Regions from separate parts of the Mitsuokella sp. AF21-1AC genome, predicted to be linked through region 3. Evidence: predicted binding sites of a transcription regulator. Region 3 holds the regulator's gene; each other region holds the start of a gene.
The links. Region 3 encodes HrcA, which represses chaperone genes, less so after heat shock. Its sites were predicted from a motif close to TGTTAGCACTCNNNNNNNNNGAGTGCTAACA; they were not measured.
Positions count from the first base shown of each region.

Region 1: groES (co-chaperone GroES) is a predicted target of HrcA. The motif match lies at 1,453-1,483, and genes of this name have one in related genera.
Region 2: htpG (molecular chaperone HtpG) is a predicted target of HrcA. The motif match lies at 1,534-1,564, and genes of this name have one in related genera.

Region 1 is NZ_QRVW01000010.1:13,476-16,756, forward strand. It holds gene DWX75_RS05170 (sulfate adenylyltransferase subunit 1) at 1-1,301, shown strand, start outside; gene groES (co-chaperone GroES) at 1,524-1,805, shown strand; gene groL (chaperonin GroEL) at 1,857-3,281, shown strand, end outside.
Region 2 is NZ_QRVW01000023.1:37,721-41,001, forward strand. It holds gene DWX75_RS08990 (Mrp/NBP35 family ATP-binding protein) at 1-1, shown strand, start outside; gene DWX75_RS08995 (AraC family transcriptional regulator) at 1-852, opposite strand, end outside; gene DWX75_RS09000 (diaminopimelate epimerase) at 1,070-1,348, shown strand; gene htpG (molecular chaperone HtpG) at 1,608-3,281, shown strand, end outside.
Region 3 is NZ_QRVW01000009.1:10,442-13,722, forward strand. It holds gene dnaK (molecular chaperone DnaK) at 1-374, opposite strand, end outside; gene grpE (nucleotide exchange factor GrpE) at 437-1,045, opposite strand; gene hrcA (heat-inducible transcriptional repressor HrcA) at 1,103-2,137, opposite strand; gene DWX75_RS04685 (glutaredoxin) at 2,349-2,633, opposite strand; gene DWX75_RS04690 (DUF488 domain-containing protein) at 2,743-3,108, opposite strand; gene hemW (radical SAM family heme chaperone HemW) at 3,194-3,281, opposite strand, start outside.

The DNA of each region.
Region 1 (3,281 bases), on a different contig from region 3:
TCATCCTCATCGATGCGACGCAGGGCGTCCTGACGCAGACGCGCCGCCATGCCCGCATCTGCGCGCTCATGGGCATCCGCTACTTCGTCTTCGCCGTCAACAAGATGGACCTGGCCGCTTATGATGAGGCGCGTTTCCGGGAAATCGAGGCACAGATCGCAGAGATCCGGCAGGAACTTGGCCTTCACAGTGTCCAAGTCATCCCCGTATCGGCCACGGAAGGTGACAACATCACGCAGCGTTCGCCGCATATGGCGTGGTATGACGGCCCGGCGCTGCTGCCGTATCTCGAACAGGTCGATGTGAGCGCCGTCGAAGAAGAGGGCTTCTACATGCCCGTGCAGCGCGTCTGCCGTCCCAATCACGAATTCCGCGGCTTCCAGGGGCAGATTGAGAGCGGCAGCATCGCGGTGGGCGATACCGTCACGTCGCGTCCGAGCGGCGAAACGGCGCAGGTCCGGAAAATCCTCGTGGCCGACCGTACGGTCGAGACGGCGCAAAAAGGCCAGCCCGTCACGATCCAGCTCAACCGCGAAGTCGACGTATCGCGCGGCTGCGTGCTCGAGAAGGCGAGCGGTGTGCAGCTCGCTGCCAATTTCAAGACGGAGATTCTCTGGATGGACGATGTGCCGCTTTCCATCGGCAAGAACTTCCTCGTCCTGCTCGGCACGAAAAAGATTCCGGGCATCCTGACGAAGATTGACTACCGCATCGACATCAACACGGGCGAGCACGTCGAGGCTGATACACTCCACAAGAACGAGATCGCTGTCTGTGAGATCGCCGTGACGGAACCCATCGTCATCGACCTCTTCGAGCATCACCGCACGCAGGGCGAGCTCATCCTCATCGACCGCATCAGCAATATGACGGCGGCCTGCGGCGTCGTGCGCGAGATCGTCTCGGGCGAAGGCAGGCGCCATCTCGCGGCCAATCCGCAGCTGCGCAGCGCGCTGAACTGGCAGAGGCCGCTGGCCGTGGCTTTCCAGCCGGGCCTTGACGGCACGACGGCTGAGGCCGTGGAAGAAGCGGAGTATTACCTCGTGCGCAACGGCCGTCACACGTATCTCTACGCCCCGGCAGAGGGTGAGGACTGCGGGCGAACACTCGCGCATCTCTTGCAGGCCGGCCTTATCGTCCTGCTCGTGCTGTCGAAGGATGCCGGCCTGCCGGAGGCGGCTCAGCCGTATGCATCGCTTGCCGCCGGGCAAGATGGCAGGGATGCGCAGCAGATCGCCGAGACCATCCTGCATCATACCATGCTGAATTCGATGATGGCGCCGAACAACTGGGTCATCTGATTCTCGTTTGATTTTGCCGTATCCGGACTCTTGAGAGGGCTGCCCTGACGCAGCCCTCTTTTGCATGTGCGCGGCAGGAGGTTTTGTTTTTTTGACTTTTTTAGGAAATGATATTGACATTTTGACTTAGAGGGGTTAATATAAAAACTGTAGTTAGCACTCGGGACTGGTGAGTGCTAACAGCATGATTATGTAAATTCATTTTATAGGAGGAAGATACCTATGATTAAGCCATTGGGCGAAAGAGTTGTCATCGAAGTTGCAGAAAGCGATGTAAAGACGGCCAGCGGCATTGTGCTGCCGGATACGGCGAAAGAGAAGCCGCAGAAGGGCACGGTCGTTGCTGTTGGCACTGGCAAGCTGCTCGATAATGGCGAGCGCGCAGCCATGGAAGTCAAGGTTGGCGATGGCGTCATCTTCTCCAAATATTCGGGCTCGGAAGTCAAGGTTGACGGCAAGGATTATCTGATTGTCCGCGAGAGCGACATCCTCGCAGTCATCTGACCGCGACTCGGCCGGAATTGCAGAACATAGATTTTTCGGAGGTAATCATAAATGGCAAAACAGATCCTGTTTGACGAAGAAGCACGCCGCGCACTCGGCCGCGGTGTTGATGCACTGGCTAATGCAGTAAAGGTAACGCTTGGACCGAAGGGCCGCAACGTCGTTCTCGACAAGAAGTTCGGCGCTCCGACGATCACGAACGATGGTGTCACGATTGCCCGCGACATCGAGCTCGAAGATCCGTTTGAGAACATGGGCGCACAGCTCGTCAAGGAAGTCGCCACTAAGACGAACGACATCGCCGGCGATGGCACGACGACGGCAACGCTCCTCGCACAGGCCATGATCCACGAGGGTATGAAAAACGTCGCTGCCGGTGCCAACCCGATGATCATCAAGAAGGGCATTGACGAAGCCGTCAAGGCACTCGTTGAGGAGATCAAGGCAAAATCCAAGAAGGTCGAAGGCCAGGCTGACATCGCTCAGGTCGCTACGATTTCTTCCGCTAACGAAGAGACGGGCAAGCTGATCGCTGAGGCCATGGAGAAAGTCGGCAAGGACGGCGTCATCACGGTTGAAGAGTCCAAGACGATGCGCACGAACCTCTCCGTCAAGGAAGGCATGCAGTTCGACCGCGGCTACATTTCCCCGTACCTCGTCACGGATACGGACAAGATGGAAGCAGCTCTCGACGATCCGTACATCCTCATCACGGACCGCAAGATCTCGGCCATCAACGACATCCTGCCGATTCTCGAGCAGGTCGTCAAGGCTGGCAAGCAGCTCGCCATCATCGCTGAGGATGTCGACGGCGAAGCACTGACGACGATCGTCGTCAACAAGCTGCGCGGCACGTTCAAGGCCCTCGCTGTCAAGGCTCCGGGCTTCGGTGACCGCCGCAAGGCCATGCTGCAGGATATCGCTACGCTGACGGGCGGCACGGTCATCAGCGAGGAACTTGGCCGCAAGCTCGACAGCGTCACGCTCGCTGACCTCGGCCAGGCTCACAAGATGGTCTCCACGAAGGATGAAACGACGATTATCGGCGGCAAGGGCGACAAGGAAGCCATTGCCGAGCGCGTTGCGCAGATCAAGCAGCAGATTTCCCAGACGACGAGCGATTTCGACCGCGAGAAACTGCAGGAGCGCCTTGCAAAGCTCTCCGGCGGTGTTGCTGTCATCGAGATCGGCGCCGCTACGGAAGTCGAGATGAAGGACAAGAAGTACCGCATCGAGGATGCCCTGAACGCTACGCGTGCAGCTGTTGAGGAAGGCATCGTCGCAGGCGGCGGCACGACGTTCCTCGACATCCTGCCGGCACTCGACAAACTGAATGTCGAAGGCGATGAGAAGGTCGGCGTCAACATCGTTCGCCGCGCCATCGAAGAGCCGGTCCGCCAGATCGCTCAGAACGCTGGCCTCGAAGGCTCCGTCGTCGTCGAGAACGTCAAGAAGGCTGGTACGGGTATCGGCTTC
Region 2 (3,281 bases), on a different contig from region 3:
AGCTTTGCGCCATTCCTTCGGACTGCAGTGGAAATGCGCGTGAAAGGCGCGTGAGAAGGTCGAGTAATCATGGAAGCCGGTCTCTGTGCTGATGCGTGTGACGGCCATATCCGTGCGCAGCAGGTCGCGGGCCAGCAGCAGGCGTTTGTTCTGGATGTACTGGTGCAGGCTGTAGCCTGTGGCTTCCTTGAACTTGCGCATGAGATAGTAGCGGCTCAGGAAGACCTCTTCAGAGAGGCGCTCGACGGAGAGCTCCTCGGTCAGATGGCTGCTGATGTAGCGAAGGACCTGCTGGATTTTTGGGTCATACGTCACGCCCTCCTGCGTGCGCAGTTCATGCTCGGCCATGCTGCGGTTGAGCAGGATCAGGAATTCCATAAAGACAATTTCGGTATACAGCCCATTGGCAAATCCTTGCCCGTGGGCTGTTTTTTCGACTTTGTCCATATGGTAGAGCAGGTCGTGGCTGTGGCCGGGCAGCTGATGCATGACGCTGCCTTCAGCGCGTGCCGTCGCAAAGCAGGCCGCAAGATCTGCGCCGTGTGCCTGCGCGGACCAGCGCGCGAGGAAATCCGGCGCAACATAGATGACGATGCGCTCGTACGGCGTATCGCTGTTCCGGAAGACCGGCCGATGGATTTCGCCGGCCGAGACGAAGACAATATCGCGCTCCTGCAGGGGATACGTCTTTCCTTCTATGATGTAGTCGACGCTGCCGCCGAGGAACATGATGATCTTGTGGAAGTCGTGATAGTGGAACGGGATCGCGCGCAGATTCCGGTCCTTGAGGCGGAATACGCGGAAGGCGCCGCTGAGATACCCCTTCTTGGGGTAGGCGGGTATTGCTGCCATGATATATCATCCTCCTGTCATACGGGAATATCTTTTGCTTTTCAACTGTGTTTACTTGTATCATAGAGCATTTTTTGCAATATAGAAAGCATATTTTCTGATTTTCTTGCGAAAAACTTCCTGCTATAATAAAGCCATCGCAAGCAAAGAAGAAAGGTTGGTGGCCCTCATGATGGTCGTTCGTGTTTATAAAGCAGAAAACAAGGAATACATGGTGATGGATGGTACACAGGGATTCCTGCCGGGCGCGGCGGCTGTCCGCCTGCTGATGCATCGCCGTCATGGCGTCGGCACTGACCGCTTGCTGGTCTTCACAGGCAGTGAGGAAGTTCCTTCCTTTGCCGCCTTCACGCCGGAAGGCGAGCAGCAGGAACTCACCGCTGCCGATTACGCCGTGCTGAGCCGCAGCAAGGAAGATTACGAGCTGCGCCTGACGAACGGCTTCGTCGAGCGCCTGCGCGCCGTTGATGCCGAGCGCCTCGTCTGTGCCGGCTGAAGACCGCTGACAGGATGTCCTGAATGCGCGGCTCTGCAGCGAAGCCTGCATCTGCCGCGAACCATACAGAGAGATGCGTTTCAGGGTTAAAAAGGCGAAAGGGCCTGTTCTGGTTTTGCCAGGACAGGCTTTTTTCGTCTTTATCTTTGACTTTTTGTTGTTTATGGTGTATAGTAGTAGCTGTACGTTAGCACTCGGACATTGTGAGTGCTAACAATGACTTTGTCAACAAATTTTACCATAAGAAAGGCAGATTCACATGGGAAAAGAAAAATACGAGTTTAAGGCAGAAACCAAGCAGCTGCTGGATCTCATGATCCATTCCATTTACACGAACCATGAGATTTTCCTGCGCGAGCTCATCTCGAATGCTTCTGATGCCATCGACAAGGCGCATTTCGAGAGCCTGACGGACCGCAGCCTACTCGAAGGCGATGAGAACTTCGAGATCTTCCTGACGCCGGATGCCGAGCAGCATACGCTGACGATTGCCGACAACGGCATCGGCATGAACCGCGAGGAACTCATCGAGAACATCGGCACGATTGCGAAGTCCGGTACTAAGGCATTCCTCGAGCAGCTCAAGAAGGCGAAAGAGGAGAACAAGGACCTCACCGATAAGGAAATGATCGGCCAGTTCGGCGTCGGTTTCTATTCGGCCTTCATGGTCGCCGACCAGGTGACGATTGTTTCCCGCAAGGCCGGCGATGCACAGGCCTGGAAGTGGGAGTCCTCGGCCGATGGTTCCTACACCATCGAGGAAGCGGAGCGCGTCGAACGCGGCACGAGCATCACGCTGCATCTCAAGAAGGAATTCTGCGGCAAGGAAGCTGAGCAGGACTTTACGGATCCGTACGAGATCGAACGCCTCGTGAAGAAGTACAGCGATTACGTCCGTTATCCGATCAAGATGGATTTCACGTTTGAAGAAACGCCGAAGGACAAGGACGGCAAGGAGATTGAAGGAGCCGAGAAGATCAAGAAGGTCGAGACGCGTACGCTCAACTCCATGCAGCCGCTTTGGACGAAGAACAAGTCCGAAATCAAGAAAGAGGAGTACAACGAATTCTTCAAGCATCAGTTCCATGAGTGGGAAGATCCGATGGAAGTCTTCCACACGAAGGCCGAAGGTGCCGTGGAGTACACGGCCCTCCTGGCCATCCCCGCACATGCGCCGTACAACCTCTATCAGACGGATTACGAGCCGGGCGTGCAGCTCTATAGCCGCCATGTCTTCATCATGGACAAGTGTAAGGACCTGTTGCCGGATTACCTGCGCTTCATGAAGGGCCTCGTCGATTCGCCGGATCTCTCGCTCAATATCTCGCGTGAGCTCCTGCAGCAGAGCCGCGAACTCAGGACGATTGGCCGTGCGCTTGAGAAGAACATTCTCAAGGCACTGGCCCGCAAGCTCAAGAATGACCGCGAAGCTTACGAGAAGTTCTGGAACGAGTACGGCAAGTCTTTGAAAATCGGCATCTACAACAGCATCTACAGCGGTTCGTCGGATACGGTCGACAAGCTCAAGGATCTCATCCTGTTCCTGAGCTCCAAGGAAGGCAAGCTTGTCTCGCTCAAGGAGTACGTGGAACGCATGCCGGAAAGCCAGAAGAAGATTTACTATGCGACGGCCAAGGATAAGGAAACGATTGAGCATCTGCCGCAGATGGAAACGCTGCGCGACAAGGGCATCGAGGTCCTGTATCTTCTGGATCCGGTCGATGAGTTCTGCCTGGAGACAATCCACGAGTACGAGGGCAAGCCGTTCCACTCGATCAGCCGCGGCGACCTCGATCTCGACGATGCCGAGAGCCAGGAAGTCAAGAAAGAGACGGAGGAGATCCAGAAGGATAACGGCGATCTCATGAAGGACATCAAGGAAGTCCTAGGCGATAAGGTCGCGGATGTCAAGGTGTCGGCACGCCTCAAATCG
Region 3 (3,281 bases):
TCGTTGAAGTAAGCCGGGACCGTGATGACGGCCTGCGTAACCGTTTCGCCGAGATATGCCTCGGCATCGCCCTTGAGCTTCTGCAGAATCATGGCCGAAATTTCCTGCGGCGTGTAATCCTTGCCGTCAATCGTTACTTTATAGTTCGGATCGCCCATATGACGCTTGATGGACGAGATCGTGCGGTCCGGGTTTGATACAGCCTGGCGCTTTGCCAGCTGACCGACGAGGCGCTGGCCGTCCTTCGTGAAACCGACGACAGACGGCGTGATGCGGCTGCCTTCCGGATTCGTGATGACGGTCGGTTCGCCGCCTTCCATGACAGATACAACGGAGTTCGTCGTACCTAAATCGATACCAATTACTTTAGACATGGTAACATCCTCCTAAACTTTATGAAAAAACTTTTATCATCTATATCATGAGGCCAGCATCATCAGTTGGATACGACCTGAACCATGCTCGGGCGGATGACGCGTCCCTTGACCATGTAGCCCTTCTGGAGCTCCTGGGCAATGGTGTCGTCCTCGCGCTCGGGATCCTCGATGCGCATGACAGCCTGATGATAGTTCGGATCGAACTTCTGGCCTTCTGTCTCAATTTTTTCCAGGCCGTTCTTCTTGAGGACTTCCTGGAACTGGGTGAAGATCATCTCGACGCCCTTCTGGAACGCCTCGACATCCTTCGTTTCTGCAGCCATGGCACGCTCAAAATTATCGAGCAGCGGCAGCATATCCTTGCAGAAGCCCTGCGTGACCACGGCGGCAATCTCCTCGCGTTCCTTGGCGGAACGGCGGCGGAAATTATCAAAATCCGCCTGCAGGCGGAGCAGCCGGTCATTCTTTTCCTGCAGCTCGGCCGTCAGTTTCTCGACCTGCGCCTTCAGGGCTGCAAGCTCTTCCTGATCATCCGCCGAAGCCCCGGTATCGGATGCCGTGGCTTCCGCTTCCGAATCATCAGCAGTCTCACCGGCGGCCTCTTCTGCTTCCGCCTCATCGATTTCCTGCTGCATCTCCTCCAGCTTCTGCTCATCTTTCTTTTTCATTTCGTCTTTGATAAACGATGGCAAAACCCTCACCTCTTCCCAACGACTTCTGCGGCTCTACCAGTGGAACCGCTTGATGACTTCTGTAAGATTTGAATTCATGTATTCCAAAAGGCTCATGGCCTTGGCATACTCCATGCGCGTCGGCCCCAGCACGGCAATCGTACCCAGGAGCTCACCATCGAGATGGTACGTCGCGGTGATGATGCTGCTGTCCTTGAAGTGACTGTCCTCATTCTCCTTGCCGATTGTGACCTCGAGGCCGTCGCCCATATGGGCATGCAGGACATCTTTCATGAGTTCTTCCTTCTCGAGGATCAGCAGCGTCTCCTTGACCTTTTCCACATCGTGGAATTCCGGCTGCTCGAGCATCTGCGTCGTGCCGCCGAGATAAAGGCGCTCGCGCCTGCCCGAGTCAAGAGCCCGGTTGATGATCTCAAGGGCCGAGGTGTAAAGCGGCTCGTCCTGGATCTCATCGCGGATGCGCAGCAGGGATTCATGCTCGATTGTCGCCAGTGTGTGACCGGCGAGGTTCTTGTTGATGACCTCCGCCATGCGCTGGAAATCCTCGAAACTGGATCCCGGCGGCATCGGCACGATCTTGTTCTCGATGAAGCCCGCATCGGTCATGAGCACCGTGATGACGCGCTGGTCATCGAGCGGCAGGAACTGCAGGCATCGGAAGGCCGCCTGCGTCATCTGCGGGGCCAGTACCAGTGAAACATTCTTCGTGACCTGCGAGATGATCCGTGCCGTTTCCTGGAAAACCTCATCGATCCGCTTGACCCGCGCCTTGTACCACCTGTCGATCAGGACCTTTTCCTCGTCGCTCACCGGTTTCGGAGGGATCAGCCCGTCGACGTAGAAGCGGTATCCCTTCGACGAAGGGATGCGGCCGGAGGAAGTATGCAGCTGTTCGAGATACCCGAGCATCTCGAGATCGGCCATCTCGTTGCGGATGGTCGCCGGGCTGACGCCCAGATCATATTTGCGGGCCAGGGTGCGCGAGCCGACCGGTTCTGCCGATTCGATGTAATCATCGACGACAGCACGCAGCACGCGTTTCTTGCGTTCATCCAATTCGTCAGCCATCTGCCTGCCTCCTCTCTCTATGATCTTTTGCTGTTAGCACTCTTGCTATCTGAGTGCTAACTTTGAATCTACTAAGAATATACACCGATAAAAACAAAAAGTCAATAGTTAAAAAGACAAAAAGTCAAAAATTTTTCATCCCATAAAAAGAAACGGTGCGATACGCATTCCCTGAGGATGCGCGTCGCACCATGCTGCCATGCAGAGACTCTTATTTGACCGCTTCGGCAAAGGCTTCCGCCACAGCGGCCTTAATCACCTCGTAATCGTGGCCCGGCTGAGCCTCGTAGATCTTCTTGCCATCCACGAACAGCGTCGGCACATAGTAATACTGGCCCTGATAAGGCTTGAGCTTCTCCGCCTCGGATGTCTCGTCGATCTCATCGACCGGCACATCAAAATAAACCGGTTTTTCCTCCCGCAGTTCGCCGACGGCCTGACGGGCCTTGGCGCAATACGGGCAGCCCGGCATAACAATCATCGCAATGGATTTCATGAGGATCCCTCCTGTCTCAAAAACAGATGCATCCTGCCCGCAGCATCACGAGCAGCTGCCTTTACTTTACTACATGGTGCCGTTCCTGACAATCCCCTGACAAAAGTTGTCAGGAAAGCTGCCGGCGCAGCCAGGCCTGCAGGACCAGCGCATGGTTCTCTTCGGTGTTCTTCGCCGCATAGAGCAGGGTGACATCGCTCTGCTGGAGCCATTCCCGGCACTTCTCAGCAAAGTCAGACGCGCCTTTGCTCCCGTTCAGCTCTTCTTCGTACCCTTCGGCAAAGCCCGCAAACGGCATCTCGCCGCGATGGTAGAGCGTGCGCAGCTCCGCTGAGGGCGTGACCTCCTTGGCCCAGTAATCGTGCGGCAGCGCTTCCTTCCTGATGCCGCGCGGCCAGAGACGGTCGACGAGCACGCGCACGCCATCTGCTGCCTCCGGCTTCTCATAGACGCGCTTGACCTTGATCGTATGCATGAAAAGACTTCCTTTCTCCACATTGCTGTCTTTTCCTTCAGTCTAGCACGTGATGGCGTCTTTTGCCATTGCCGATGTTACAATCTCAGGTCAGCAGGAAGGCCTCAAATACCAGGTTGCCGTATTTCATGCCAAGCGGCGTCAGGCGCAGCCAGCCGTCCTGCTCCTCGAGC